4 regions of the Providencia xihuensis genome follow, and region 1 is predicted to be linked to each of the others. Evidence: predicted binding sites of a transcription regulator. Region 1 holds the regulator's gene; each other region holds the start of a gene.
The links. Region 1 encodes PurR, which represses purine synthesis genes. Its sites were predicted from a motif close to CANGCAAACGTTTGCNTG; they were not measured.
Positions count from the first base shown of each region.

Region 1 (3,830 bases):
TAAAAATTCAAAGTATTATGCCAATCCTCTGCAATATTGCCCCCATTGATGACAGTCCTTTAGAACCCCCCTCGCTCGTTATTATTTCTACATGTTCTCTGTATGCAAGAACCGAACACATCACTTAATCCAATAACAATAAAATATTATTCAAACATTTTATTGTTAACATGCGATTAACGCGATTACATTTACCCTTTGTAGGGTTAATCGTGTTACTATTAATATATTAAGAATCATACAGGCCATTTGGCAAAACTGTAGATAAACAATGAAGTACGACACTTAGCTCACTTTACGAGCAAACACCCATATGTTTTGATACAAAAGCAATCAAGGAGTACGTTATGTCATTTGAACTTCCCGCTCTACCGTATGCAAAAGATGCTTTAGAACCTCATATCTCTGCTGAGACCTTAGAATACCACTACGGTAAGCACCACAATACCTACGTTGTTAACTTAAACAACCTAATCAAAGGCACTAATTTTGAAGGTAAATCGTTAGAAGAAATCATTAAGACTTCTGAAGCTGGGGTATTTAACAATGCGGCTCAGGTTTGGAACCATACCTTCTATTGGCACTGCTTAGCACCAAATGCAGGTGGCGAACCAACGGGGAAAGTTGCAGACGCTATCAATAAAACCTTTGGTTCTTTCGCCGAGTTTAAAGCACAATTTACGGATGCAGCAACCAAAAACTTTGGGGCTGGCTGGACTTGGTTAGTGAAAAAAGCCGATGGTAATTTAGCTATTGTTAACACATCTAACGCAGCAACACCAATCTCTGGTGATGATAAACCTGTGTTAACAGTAGATATTTGGGAACACGCTTATTATATTGATTACCGTAATGCACGCCCTAAATATTTAGAAAATTTCTGGGCACTAGTTAACTGGAAATTTGTAGAAGAAAATTTAGCTTAATTATTAAACAGTTATTCTAGATCGATTAAGGGCGAGTTAAAACTCGCCCTTATGCATTCACCCAATGAAGATGAAACACAAATTAGAAGATATGTGCAGCAATAAAAATAATCATTGCTAATGAACCCAGCGCAGCTAGTAATCCATATTTAACATCTGTATCCATGAGTTCCTCTCATCCTAACAAAATTGAATTAACAATAACCACTCAAACTATAAGGTTATTAAGTATACACATCCAAAAAAGCGAAACCAGTGTCTATATCACATGTTATAACATCAATTATTTCTTTCGTTTTTGCGCTAGATCAGACAAAATCGACAACAAATCGCTAAATTATTGCCAGCGAAGGATCTATGCATCAATATGCAGGTAATTTTTTAACTAGAATTCTTAGAGAGACCTATAGTTGGTCAGGAGTTTTATTCCCCCATGGCAACGATTAAAGATGTGGCGAAACGCGCTGGCGTCTCTACCACCACCGTATCCCATGTTATTAATAAAACGCGCTTTGTGGCTGATGACACCAAGGCTGCGGTTTGGGCTGCCATCAAAGCGCTCAATTATTCACCTAGTGCGGTTGCCCGTAGTTTAAAAGTGAATCACACGAAATCAATTGGTTTGTTAGCGACGTCGAGTGAGGCGCCTTATTTTGCTGAAGTTATCGAATCCGTTGAAAACAGCTGTTATGAAAAAGGCTACACACTGATCCTCTGTAACTCTCATAATAATTTGGGTAAACAAAAAGCCTACTTGCAAATGCTTGCACAAAAACGTGTCGATGGCCTGCTGGTAATGTGTTCTGAATATCCTGATACACTCATTGGCATGCTCGAAGATTATCGCAATATTCCGATGGTGGTAATGGATTGGGGCACATCGAGAGGGGATTTTACCGATAGCATCATCGATAATTCATTCCATGGGGGCTATCTCGCAGGACGTTATCTCATTGATAGAGGACATCGTGATATTGGTGTGATCCCAGGCTCCCTTGAGCGGAATACTGGGATTGGGCGTCTGACTGGCTTCCAAAAAGCAATGGAAGAAGCCAAAGTGACCTTAAAAGACGAATGGATTGTCCAAGGGGATTTTGAACCTGAGTCTGGCTATAAAGCGATGATGCAGATTTTGAGCCATAAACAGCGCCCTACCGCCGTTTTCTGTGGTGGTGATATCATGGCAATGGGGGCGATTTGTGCGGCAGATGAAATGGGCTTGCGCGTTCCACAGGATATCTCAATCATCGGTTACGACAATGTGCGCAATGCGCGCTATTTTACGCCTGCATTGACTACTATCCACCAACCTAAAGAGCGTTTAGGGCAAATGGCGTTCGCTATGTTATTAGACCGTATAGTGAATAAGCGCGAAGACGCTCAAACTATCGAAGTTCATCCTCGTCTTGTTGAGCGTCGTTCAGTTGCTGATGGACCATTTATTGACTATCGTCGATAATCAATATGATGTTGATAACCATTCTGCGTTGAGCGTTTCATTATCGCCAAGATAATCTAATAACCAGCTCAGTGCGGGAGAGGTGTTTTTTTCTACCCATGTTAAACAACATGGGCTGGGTGGAAATGGCTGTGCTAATGTCAATTCCACCAGTTTACCTTCTGCGCATAAAGGAGCTGCTCGATGTTCGGGCACCATCCCCACACAAAGGCCATTTGTCAAACAAGCTAAGCCATTTTCCCAATAGGGAACCACTAAACGCCGTTGGTTATCCAGCGCCCAAGTATCTCGTTTAGGTAAACTTCGAGAAGTATCTTCTAAGCACAAACTTGGATATGCACGCATTTCATCGTCTGTTAGGCTATGTTCTATTTTTGCTAATGGATGTTCAGGGCTTGCGACACACATCCACGACATAAACCCCATATCACGAAAGCTGTAACGTTCGCCAATCGGTGAAGCTCGGGTGGCACCAATCGCCACATCCACGCGGCCATCCGCTAAGGCATCCCAAACACCATTAAATACTTCTGGGTGTATATACAATTCAATGTCAGGGAAATGGCGATAAAAATCGAGAATAAGTTGCTCAGTCCGCTGTGGTTTAACGATGCAGTCAACTGCAATGCTGAACTGCCCACGCCAACCATTAGCCGCTTGTTGGCATTGATGACGTGTCTCTGTCATTTTTTTGATAACAGAACGGCTTTCTTTAATAAAAATCAGCCCTGCTTCGGTTAAAATGACGTCCCGGTGTCGACGTTCAAACAAGGGAACGGCTAACCATTCTTCAACTTGTTTGACGGTATAGCTGATTGCTGAAGGTACGCGGTGTAACTCATCTGCGGCACCACTGAAACTCCCCGTTCTTGCAACGGCATCAATTACTTCAAGTGCATGAGCTGACCACATAGTCTCTCCTTTCAAATATTTTGATAGCAAGATCCAAATATTACCGTTTCACAAGACAAAAAAATAGCCTATACAATGTCATCACCGTTAACATTTTTTTAAATATCAGATAAGTAAATCATTATGACGACGACTGTGAAAAAAAATTCCCCTGGATTTATGCTGTACCTTGCAGGATTAAGCATGTTGGGGTTTTTAGCCATTGATATGTACCTGCCTGCTTTTGGTGCAATGCAGACCTCTTTGCGCACAACAGAAGGGGCTATCAGTGCTTCTCTCAGTATCTTTTTAGCAGGCTTCGCGTTTGCTCAGCTACTTTGGGGCCCACTTTCAGATAAACTTGGCCGCAAGCCTGTGCTCATCGTTGGTCTTACTATCTTTATTGTGAGCAGTTTAGCGATTTTTTGGGCCACGACAGCAACACAATTATTAACCTTGCGTTTTTTACAAGCCGTTGGTGTGTGCTCCGCCGCCGTTTTATGGCAAGCCCTTGTTATCGACCGTTATGATGAAGCAAGCACACAAAAAGTTTT
Region 1 covers NZ_CP169565.1:2,684,061-2,687,890, forward strand. Annotated here, with positions in the region: gene sodB (superoxide dismutase [Fe]) at 348-926, shown strand; gene purR (HTH-type transcriptional repressor PurR) at 1,360-2,385, shown strand; gene punR (DNA-binding transcriptional activator PunR) at 2,386-3,297, opposite strand; gene punC (purine nucleoside transporter PunC) at 3,421-3,830, shown strand, end outside.

Region 2 (3,830 bases), 1.4 Mb from region 1:
TTTGTGCATTTCCGCTAACATGCGAGTGGTGAGTTCTTCAACACTTTCCTTATTTTCCGCGGCACGTTTAATGATTTTGTCATCAATATCCGTGACGTTACGGACATAATTCAAATCATAGCCCAAATAGCGCAAATAGCGGCTAATTGCATCAAATGCCACAAATGTCCGGCCATGGCCGATATGACACAAGTCGTAGATAGTGATGCCACACACATACATCCCAATCTTTCCTGCGTGGATGGGCTTAAACTCTTCTTTTTGACGACTTAGTGTATTAAAAATTTGTAGCATCTGGACTTTTCCATGTAAGTGAAAAATGATTATCGATTTCTATCGGTAAAATACCATGTTATTGAACCCCGATCACCTTAAGAATGCAAGGGTTTACCCTGCCTTTTATTGTTGGATTCAATAGGCATTTAATACACACCTATTATGCTATAAACCACCTGCAAAACGCACTGTCGCTTCAAGTCAGGTTTTATCTGTGATATAAACGTGCAGATCTCAACGCTTTCGCAAGATAGCGCACAAAAAACAATTATTCAGGATAGCTATTATGGTTACATTTCATACCAATCACGGCGACATTGTTATCAAAACATTTGACGATAAAGCGCCAGTCACAGTCGAAAACTTTTTAACTTACTGCCGTGAAGGTTTCTACAATAATACCATTTTCCACCGTGTTATTAACGGCTTCATGATCCAAGGCGGTGGTTTTGAGCCAGGCATGGAACAAAAAAACACGAAAGCGCCTATTAAAAACGAAGCAAACAACGGTGTAAAAAATACCCGTGGCACACTAGCAATGGCTCGTACTAACGACCCACACTCTGCTACTGCACAATTCTTTATCAACGTCGTTGATAATGACTTCTTAAACTTCCGTTCAGAGCGCCCAGATGGTTGGGGTTACTGCGTATTTGCTGAAGTTGTTGAAGGTATGGACGTGGTTGATAAAATCAAAGGCGTTTCAACTGGCCGTAGCGGTTTCCACCAAGACGTTCCTCGTGAAGATGTGGTGATCGAAAAAGTGACTGTCAGCGAGTAATCCTGTCTCTATGTCTACTTACATCATTGCAGATCTGCATTTGAGTGAAGATGAACCGGCGATCACCGCCGGTTTTATCAATTTTATTCAACAACGAGCCATCCACGCCGATAGCCTGTATATCCTCGGTGATTTTTTCAATTATTGGGTGGGCGATGATGATGATAACCCGCTTCATCAGCGCGTTGCGAACGAGCTAAAACAACTCACAGCCAAAGGTATTCCTTGTTACTTTATACATGGCAACCGTGATTTTTTAATTGGTAAACGCTATGCCAAGCAGTGTGGAATGACGATTTTACCCCAAGAAACTGTTCTCGATATTTATGATAAGCGCATTTTAATTCTACACGGTGATACCTTATGCACTGATGATATGGCTTATCAAAACTACCGTAAAAAAGTTCACACTCCTTGGATACAACGTATTTTTCTCACGCTCCCTCTGTTTATTCGCCGCCGAATAGCACAGAAAATGCGTAAAAATAGCCAGTACGCCAGTAGCATGAAAACCGAGTCTATCATGGATGTTAATCCACAAGCGGTTGTTAATGCGCTACAAAGACACCAAGCGCAGTGGATGATTCATGGCCATACCCACCGCCCAGCCATTCATGAAATCAATATTGATGGCAGGCTACATTTCCGAGGTGTATTAGGTGCATGGCATCATGAAGGCTCAGCCTTTGTGATTAATGAACACGGTATTGAACTGATTTTCTTTCCCTTTGAATAATACCCATGAAAGTTCTTGCTCGTAAACGCGACTGTTTGCTTACTTATTAATCACGCAAACGTTTTCCTTGCTGCTTTGTCATGATATGATCGACTCAATTCAATTCTCCACCTTCGGGTGACGTTTTTTTCAATACAGGAAAGCACCAAATGACTGCCCAAGCTTCTGCTCAATCTGCGGCAAAAATCGCCATTGTTATGGGTTCGAAAAGTGATTGGACGACCATGCAGCACGCTGCTGATGTATTAACCGAACTCCAAATTCCTTTTCACGTCGAAATTGTTTCTGCACACCGTACACCCGATAAACTGTTTTCGTTTGCCGAAACCGCCAAAGAAAATGGTTTTGATGTGATCATTGCAGGTGCAGGTGGTGCAGCCCACCTACCAGGTATGATAGCGGCCAAAACCTTAGTGCCTGTTTTTGGTGTTCCTGTACAAAGCGCGGCACTCAGTGGTGTTGATAGCTTATATTCCATCGTTCAGATGCCAAAAGGCATCCCAGTGGGTACGCTTGCCATTGGCAAAGCTGGTGCAGCAAATGCCGCGCTGTTAGCAGCGCAAGTATTAGCCATTGCAGATACCGCTGTTTTTAATCGCTTATCCACTTGGCGTGAAATACAAACTAACGACGTACTCAATAACCCAGACCCGAGGGATGCGTAATGAAACCCGTTTGCGTACTGGGCAACGGTCAACTGGGTCGCATGCTGCGCCAAGCTGGCGAACCATTAGGTATCGCCGTTTTCCCTGTCGGATTGGATGCAGAGCCTGAAGCAGTTCCTTATCAACAAAGCGTGATCACCGCTGAAATCGAGCGTTGGCCTGAAACGCCTTTGACTAAAGAGTTAGCTAGGCACAATGCCTTTATTAACCGCGATATTTTCCCGCGTTTAGCTGACCGCTTCCCACAAAAAAGCCTGTTTGATAGCTTACATTTGTCAACCGCCCCTTGGGTACTGCTCGAATCCCCGGAGCAATGGCCTGAATTGTTTGCCTCACTGGGTGATTTTCTGATAGTCAAACGCCGAACAGGCGGCTATGACGGGCGCGGCCAATGGCGTGTACGCCCAGGTGACGAACTCAGTTTACCCGCTGAAGTTTACGGTGAGTGCATTGTAGAGCAAGGCATCCCTTTTGATGCTGAAGTCTCGGTGATTGGTGCTCGTAATGCTGCTGGGGAGTCAGTTTTTTACCCTATCACCCACAATCTACACCAAGAAGGTATCCTGCGCACCAGTGTCGCTTTTCCGAAATCCACCAATCCTCAGCAAGATCAAGCGCAAGCGATGTTAAGCGCTGTAATGGATGAGCTCGGCTATATTGGTGTGATGGCGATGGAATGCTTTGTTGTGGGCGATAAACTGCTGATCAACGAAATTGCCCCTCGCGTACATAACAGCGGACATTGGACCCAAAACGGTGCATCAATCAGCCAATTTGAGTTACATTTGCGTGCCATATTGAATCTACCAATGCCATCCCCTGAAGTATACAGCCCTGCGGTAATGGTGAACTTAATCGGCACTGATGTGAATATCGATTGGCTCAATTTGCCACTAGTTCACTTGCATTGGTATGAAAAAGAGGTGCGTCCAGCCCGTAAAGTTGGCCATTTAAACCTCTCCCACAGTGACTGTAATCAGCTAACCGAAACGCTCAGTGCACTTATCCCACTCTTACCAAATGAGTATAAAAGTGGCATTGAGTGGGCAAATGAAAAATTAGACTGGTACTCTCACCAATAAATAGGGAAAATAGCCTTAATCGATGCCCGAACTTGTTTTCGGGCATTTTGCTATTTTCGCCGTCATCCAGATGATAATTCTCCTGACTAAAGGTGTGCGGCATGACTGGAGTTACTATGTCCTCGCAGCATTTTAGTCCGTTTTATCAGTGGTGTATTTTAATTCTATTAGGGTTAGTTTATTTTTTAGCCACAGCCACGACTTTCACCTCTTTAGGCGTTGTATTGCCAGAAATGATCAGCGAGCTAAAATGGAGCTGGAGTGAAGCGGGTTTTGGCTTTACCTTATTG
Region 2 covers NZ_CP169565.1:1,253,366-1,257,195, reverse strand. Annotated here, with positions in the region: gene cysS (cysteine--tRNA ligase) at 1-294, opposite strand, end outside; gene ppiB (peptidylprolyl isomerase B) at 563-1,057, shown strand; gene lpxH (UDP-2,3-diacylglucosamine diphosphatase) at 1,068-1,793, shown strand; gene purE (5-(carboxyamino)imidazole ribonucleotide mutase) at 1,943-2,458, shown strand; gene purK (5-(carboxyamino)imidazole ribonucleotide synthase) at 2,458-3,540, shown strand; gene ACE2AL_RS05390 (MFS transporter) at 3,657-3,830, shown strand, end outside.
Region 2: purE (5-(carboxyamino)imidazole ribonucleotide mutase) is a predicted target of PurR. The motif match lies at 1,845-1,862, and genes of this name have one in related genera.

Region 3 (3,830 bases), 990 kb from region 1:
AGGCCCTACCATTTGATCACGAGCAACCATTCCCGTTACCGTACGGTCACCTATCGTGATCAAGAAGGTTTTTTCTGCAACCGCTGGTAAGTGTAAAACACGTTTGACGGCTTCATTTAAATTAATCGCTGTTCTGTCTAATGCATCAGGCTCTGCTTTGAGGGTTTTCACATCACGTAGCATTTTGGGTGTTTTACCCAGTAATACATCCAATGGCATATCAATCGGTTGATTATCAAAATGCGCATCATTTAAGGTTAAATGGCGTTCTTCTGTCGCTTCACCAATCACCGCAAATGGCGCACGTTCACGCTCACAAATCGCTGTAAACTCAGCCAGATTCTCAGGGGCCACTGCCATCACATAACGTTCTTGAGATTCGTTACACCACACCTCTAATGGGCTCATACCAGGTTCGTCGTTCAAAATCTTACGTAATTCAAAACGGCCACCACGACCGCCATCACTGACGAGTTCGGGCATCGCATTGGATAACCCCCCAGCACCCACATCGTGAATAAATAAAATTGGGTTATCATCACCAAGCTGCCAACATCTGTCGATCACTTCTTGGCAACGTCGCTCCATTTCGGCGTTATCCCGCTGAACTGACGCAAAATCTAAGTCTGCATCTGACTGGCCTGATGCCATCGATGACGCCGCACCACCACCTAAGCCGATATTCATTGATGGGCCACCGAGTACGATCAATTTCGCCCCCACGGTGATCTCACCTTTTTGTACGTGATCTGCACGAATATTACCAATACCACCCGCTAACATAATTGGCTTGTGGTAGCCACGCAATTCTTCTCCATTGTGGCTGTTCACTTTCTCTTCATATGTGCGGAAGTAGCCTAATAATGCAGGACGACCAAATTCGTTATTGAACGCAGCCCCTCCAAGCGGGCCTTCCATCATGATATCCAGTGCGTTCACAATGCGTTCTGGCTTACCAAAATCCTCTTCCCAAGGCTGTTCAAACCCAGGGATACGTAAATTAGACACTGAAAAGCCCACTAAGCCCGCTTTGGGCTTTGCCCCGCGCCCTGTCGCACCTTCATCACGAATTTCCCCACCAGAACCCGTTGCTGCACCAGGCCATGGTGAAATAGCCGTTGGGTGGTTATGGGTTTCCACTTTCATTAAAATGTGGGTGTCTTCTTGGTGATAACGATATGTGCGACCTTCTGGCTCTGGGAAGAAACGCCCAACGACAGAGCCTTCCATTACCGCAGCATTGTCTTTATAAGCAGATAGCACGTGATCAGGTGTTTTTTCGAACGTGTTTTTGATCATCTTAAACAGCGATTTAGGCTGTTCTTGGCCATCAATGACCCAATCCGCATTAAAAATCTTATGGCGGCAATGTTCTGAGTTCGCTTGTGCAAACATATACAACTCAACGTCTGTTGGGTTACGTTTTAACCCCGTGAAGGCCGCTTGCAGATAATCAATTTCGTCATCCGCCAACGCTAACCCCATTTCTGTATTTGCTGTTGCCAGTGCTTGGCGTCCACCTTTGATAATATCGATGGTTTTCATCGGTGCAGGTTGTTGGTGTGCAAACAAGGCACCTGCTTGTTCAAAAGAAGAAAAAATTGTTTCCATCATACGGTCATGTAACAGTGCAATCACTTCATGCCACTGTGCTTGCGTTAATGCATTTCCCTGAACGTAGTAGGCAATACCGCGTTCAATGCGTTTAACTTGGGTAAGACCACAGTTGTGAGCAATATCCGTTGCTTTAGATGACCAAGGAGAAATTGTACCTGGGCGTGGAGTAACTAAAATCAATTTACCAAATGGGTCGTGCTCAGTTAGGGAAGGACCATATTTTAACAAACTGCTCAGTTTGCCTTGCTCACTATCACTTAACGGCGCTGATAAATCAGCAAAGTGCATATATTCAGCATAGATATCTGTTACAGGTAGTTGTTTTTCTGCAAACAACGCCAAAAGGCGGGTAATACGAAATGCTGATAGAGCAGGTGAACCACGCAAAATTTCCATAGTCTTAATTTCTCTCTTTTAAACGCCAGCCCTGAACATGAAAGCAGGGAAACTGGAGCCCATTATAGAGCAATGTTCATCAATACGAAACCGTTTGCGTGATTAAAAATAAAGCGATTAGTTAAATATTATTATGTGCTAAATACGATAATATAGGTTGCACCGATCATAATTGTTGAGCAAAATACCCAACCACTGGAATTATAACCATTACTTAGCCATACTCTTTTTTAGACACCACACAACACCAGTGACTGCACGAGAAATTATTATTTGAATAACTTAAAAGTTAACTACTTAATCATCGTGGTTATCGCGCTACTGGCTTCAATGGTCATCGGCTTTAATATCCGCTGGCCCAATACGCAAGATTCACAAATTAATAAAATACTGTCACAAGGTGAATTACGTATTAGTGCCGTCAGCTCGCCACTTATCTATATAGATGAGCAAAAACAGCTTCGTGGTTTTGACTACGAGCTTGCTCAAGGCTTTGCTTCGTACCTAGGAGTCAAACTTAAAATTACTATCCGCCCGACATTCGAGCAGATTTTTGTCGACCTCGAAAATGGTGATGCTGATATCGCTGTTGCTGGGCTACTCTACAATAAAGACCGATTAACTAAGACCAAAACTGGCCCAAGCTACCTGACGGTGACTCAGCAATTGGTCTATCGTAAAGGTTCAACACGTCCTAAATCGTTTAATGATATCAATGGTAAACTGCTTGTCACTTCTGGCACAGCCCATGCAAGCACCTTAAAAGAGCTTGCCAAAGAATACCCAAACTTAAAATGGGAAGAGACCTCTAAATACAATACAAATCAGATCCTTGAAATGCTTGCTGATGGTGAAATCGACTATACCCTAGAAGACTCTATCGCCGTTGCATTACAACAGCGCATTCACCCACAGATAGCCGTCGCCTTTGATTTACTCGATGATCATGCTGTCACCTGGTATATGCGACGTGGTGAAGAAAATAGTTTAGATGCTGCCCTACTTGATTTTTTCAACCAAGGCAACGAAACGGAGCTTTTGGCTCGCTTGAATGAGAAATATTTTAGCCATGTGGAATCGTTCGATTATTTCGATACGATGGCATTTATTAAAGCAATCGATAATAAACTACCTGAATATCAACCATTATTTGAAAAATACGCTGAAGTGATTGATTGGAAACTCCTCGCCGCAATTGCGTGGCAAGAGTCTCATTGGGACCCCCTTGCGACTTCGCCAACAGGTGTACGTGGTTTAATGATGTTAACTAAACCTACGGCTGCGACGATGGGTATCTCAGACAGATTAGATGCAGAAGAAAGCATTAAAGGTGGCGCAGCCTATATTGCTTATATAATGGAAAGGTTACCAGAAACTATTGCGGAAGATGACCGTATTTGGTTTGCACTTTCTGCTTATAATATGGGCTATGGGCATATGTTGGATGTACGAAAATTAACTCAGATGCTTGGTGGTGACCCAGACAGGTGGCTTGATGTTAAAGCACGGCTTCCACTGTTAACCCAGAAGAAATATTACTCACAGCTCACTTATGGTTATGCACGTGGGCATGAAGCTTATCGTTATGTAGAAAATATCCGCCGATACCATCAAAGCTTAGTGGGATACCTTCAAACACAAGAGCGTAAGCAGCATGCTTTGGATATTGCCCAACAGTCTTTAACCTATTTAATTTTGCCTGAGAACTTAAAAACGAAAGAGGCTAAAACTGTTGAAAACCAATCACCAATCCCTGACAATAATCATATTCCCTATTTAGGGGGATTGAACTCATCAAAGCTGTCTCAAGATAGCAA
Region 3 covers NZ_CP169565.1:1,692,813-1,696,642, reverse strand. Annotated here, with positions in the region: gene purL (phosphoribosylformylglycinamidine synthase) at 1-2,013, opposite strand, end outside; gene mltF (membrane-bound lytic murein transglycosylase MltF) at 2,287-3,830, shown strand, end outside.
Region 3: purL (phosphoribosylformylglycinamidine synthase) is a predicted target of PurR. The motif match lies at 2,097-2,114, and genes of this name have one in related genera.

Region 4 (3,830 bases), 1.1 Mb from region 1:
TTGTGGCTGGATACTGATTGCACCTACCACTTCACCGCGTCTTAAACGTTCTTGAGTGCGAGTTTCGTCTTCCACTTGGATATTCAACCGAATAGGGCTATTGCCTAGAACTGGGTTGAGTGCAGGGAGAAACCACGTTGCTAAACTGTCGGCGTTAACTGCAAGGGAAAGTAATAGAGGTGTTGACCCTGTATTTTCATCTCCAAGCCACTGTTCTTCTAATAATTCAACTTGATGAAGCAGTGCTAACAGTTTTTGCCCTTGTTCAGTCGGATGTGGCGGAACGGTTCGCACAAGTAAAGGTTGCCCGAACAGGTTCTCTAACTGTTTTATCCGTTGTGAAACAGCAGATTGCGTGATGCAAAGCTTTTGAGCTGCACGCTCAAAGCCGCGTTCACGGATAACAGCATCCAGTGCTTGTAATGCGCGGTAGTCAGGGCGCTTCATCAAAAAGTCTCCTTGTTGTTATTCTGCTAAGCACTATGCCATATTTTTATTGATAACACCTGCAATTATTGCGAGCTTCCGACAAATCGCAAGAAGTAACGCACAAATGCAGCGAACAACACTGCAACTTATTTTCGGTTCGGTATATACTCATTCACAATTACGTCTCAATTAAATAGCAAAAGGCATGAGCATGACGCAGGATGAATTAAAAAAAGCGGTGGGTTGGGCAGCACTAGAATACGTCAAACCAGGCACAATTGTCGGTGTAGGTACAGGGTCTACTGCATCGCACTTTATTGATGCTTTAGCGACAATGAAAGGGCAAATTGAAGGCGCTGTTTCTAGCTCTGAAGCGTCTACTCAAAAACTTAAATCATTAGGTATTCCTGTTTTTGATTGCAATGAAGTGGATTCATTAGATGTTTACGTTGATGGTGCGGATGAAGTCGATCACCATATGAACATGATCAAGGGCGGTGGTGCTGCGTTAACACGTGAAAAAATCGTTTCTGCGATCGCGAAAACCTTTGTGTGTATTGTTGACCAATCAAAACTGGTTGATGTATTAGGTAAGTTCCCTCTGCCTGTTGAAGTTATCCCAATGGCACGTAGTTATGTGGCACGTGAATTGGTTAAACTGGGCGGTACACCAGAATACCGTCAAAATGTGATCACTGATAACGGCAATGTGATCTTAGATGTTCACAATTTAAGCATTGTTGATCCTGTCGCGTTAGAAAATACCATTAATGGTATTGCGGGCGTTGTCACTGTTGGTTTATTTGCTAATCGCGGTGCTGATGTTGTCCTGATGGGAACAACAGATGAAGGTGTTAAAACGATCAAATTATAATCGCTAATTATTTTGGTGAATTAATTGACCTAATTTATAGGCCAGCAAACTGTTTAGTTGCTGGCTTTTTTATAAGGTAAAAAAGGAATTAACGTATTTAGTTAGTGGGTAGATAGGAAAACAATTGACCAGTTTTATAAATATCATTAATTTGAAATTTATTTCATTATTTTTATTATTCCGCGATTTTGGTGATATATCTCACACTAATATGTATTGTGCAGGAAAAATCCTTATTTTGTGTTACTGCTCCTGATTTTCTACCATTTAACTTCTTTTTCTTCGCGCTTTTTAGCACCTCTTAAGCAAACGGTTGTATTGATACTGCGCGGAATTTTGCTATGTTGGTATACTCTTTTCAGATTTCAAGGTAGATGAATGTGCTGGTATGGATATGCCTTGAATTATGTTGAGCAAAACCATGAGTCAAACAAGCAAATTCATCTGTCACAAATTTAAAACGTTCACGATAGGGTAGGGAAATGGTCAAGGTATCTTTGCATAAAGACAAAATAAAATTTTTACTGCTAGAAGGTGTTCACCAGAGCGCTGTTGATAACCTAAAAGCGGCGGGTTATACCAATATTGAATACCATAAAAGCGCATTATCTGATGAAGAATTAAAAGAAGCGATCAAAGATGCGCGCTTTGTCGGTATCCGTTCCCGCACTCATTTATCTGAAGAGATTTTCGCCGCTGCTGAAAAATTAGTGGCGGTGGGTTGTTTCTGTATCGGAACCAACCAAGTGGATTTGGACGCTGCGGCAAAACGCGGTATCCCTGTCTTTAATGCACCATTCTCAAATACCCGTTCCGTTGCTGAGATGGTATTAGGTCAACTATTACTGCTGTTACGTCGTATTCCTGAAGCGAATATGCAAGCACACCGTGGCATTTGGGAAAAACAAGCAAAAGGCTGTTTTGAAGCACGTGGTAAGCGTCTTGGTATCGTTGGATACGGCCATATCGGTACCCAGCTGGGGATCTTGGCTGAAGGTATTGGTATGAATGTTTTCTTCTATGATATTGAAAATAAATTGCCTTTAGGAAATGCAACACAAGTGCGTTCTTTGACTGAGTTACTCAATATGAGTGATGTCGTCAGCCTCCATGTCCCAGAAACAGCTAGCACGAAAAACATGTTTGCTAAAGAACAGTTTGACCGCATGAAACCAGGTTCAATCTTTATTAATGCGTCACGTGGTACTGTGGTGGATATTCCTGCATTGGCAGCTGCGCTGGAAAGTAAGCATTTATCAGGTGCAGCAGTTGATGTATTCCCAAGTGAGCCTGCGGCAAATAATGACCCGAATGATCCATTTATTTCTGAACTGATTAAATTCGATAATGTGATCTTAACCCCTCACATCGGGGGCTCTACAGAAGAAGCGCAAGAAAATATTGGATTAGAAGTCGCAAGTAAGCTGGCGAAATACTCAGATAACGGTTCAACGCTCTCTGCGGTTAACTTCCCAGAAGTTTCTCTGCCAGTGCATACTGAAGATACTAACCGTTTCTTGCATATCCATGAAAACCGCCCTGGTATCTTGAATAGCATTAACCAAGTGTTTACTGAAAGTAACATTAACGTGGTGGGTCAGTATTTGCGGACATCTGGCAATGTTGGTTACGTCGTTATTGACGTATTGATGCAAACACCAAATCAAACAGATGAAGCGTTACAAAAACTGAAAGACTTACCAGGCACTATTCGTGCACGTCTGTTATTCTAATTTCGTATAACCCGTTTTATTTCTAATGCGATGGCGCAGGTATTGATTACCAGCGCCATATTTTTTTCGGGGTAATAATTTCAGGTAATGGAATATCCCAATGAGCAACAGGCAACTGTTCAACATGTTGGCAATCATGGGCCAGACCGATGGGGTAAAAACCACTTTTCTGCCAATTCGCTAACGTTCTATCGTAAAAACCGCCACCCATTCCTAAGCGTTGTCCTTGGCTATCAAAGGCCACTAGCGGAATTAACATCACATCAAGTTGCTCGGGTGGTAAAACATCACGCACATCTAATGGCGGCTCCGCAATATTAAAGCGATTTTTCACTAGCTGTGAATCTGGGTGATAGTGAAGAAATAGCAAATGGTGGGCACTAAAAGGGTGTAAAACAGGTAAGTAAATCTGTTTATTTTGTTGCCATAAGGCATCAATAAGCGGTTGGGTATTAATTTCACCATCAAACGATAAAAACAGGGCGATATTTTTTGCTTGTGCAATTTTAGGGTGCTGCAACGCATTGAGTTTAGCTTGTTCAGCCGCAATTTTTTGCTGCTCAGGGGTTAACTGACGGCGAGCTTGACGAATGGTTTGGCGAATTTGTTGGCGCTGGGTAGAAAGTGTGTCTTGCATATCAATAACCTACTGTGAACGGCGATAGGAAATAGCAATATTCAAAATAGTATATCGTAAGGTCAGAAATAGTGCAGGTTAATAAATTGGGCTTGAGGGATTAAGCAATTGAAAGTACAACAGAAAAAATTGAGGGTCTCCAAGATGCCGTTGTAGG
Region 4 covers NZ_CP169565.1:1,536,276-1,540,105, forward strand. Annotated here, with positions in the region: gene ACE2AL_RS06715 (LysR family transcriptional regulator ArgP) at 1-447, opposite strand, end outside; gene rpiA (ribose-5-phosphate isomerase RpiA) at 641-1,303, shown strand; gene serA (phosphoglycerate dehydrogenase) at 1,786-3,036, shown strand; gene ACE2AL_RS06730 (5-formyltetrahydrofolate cyclo-ligase) at 3,083-3,673, opposite strand; RNA gene ssrS (6S RNA) at 3,806-3,830, opposite strand, start outside.
Region 4: serA (phosphoglycerate dehydrogenase) is a predicted target of PurR. The motif match lies at 1,606-1,623, and genes of this name have one in related genera.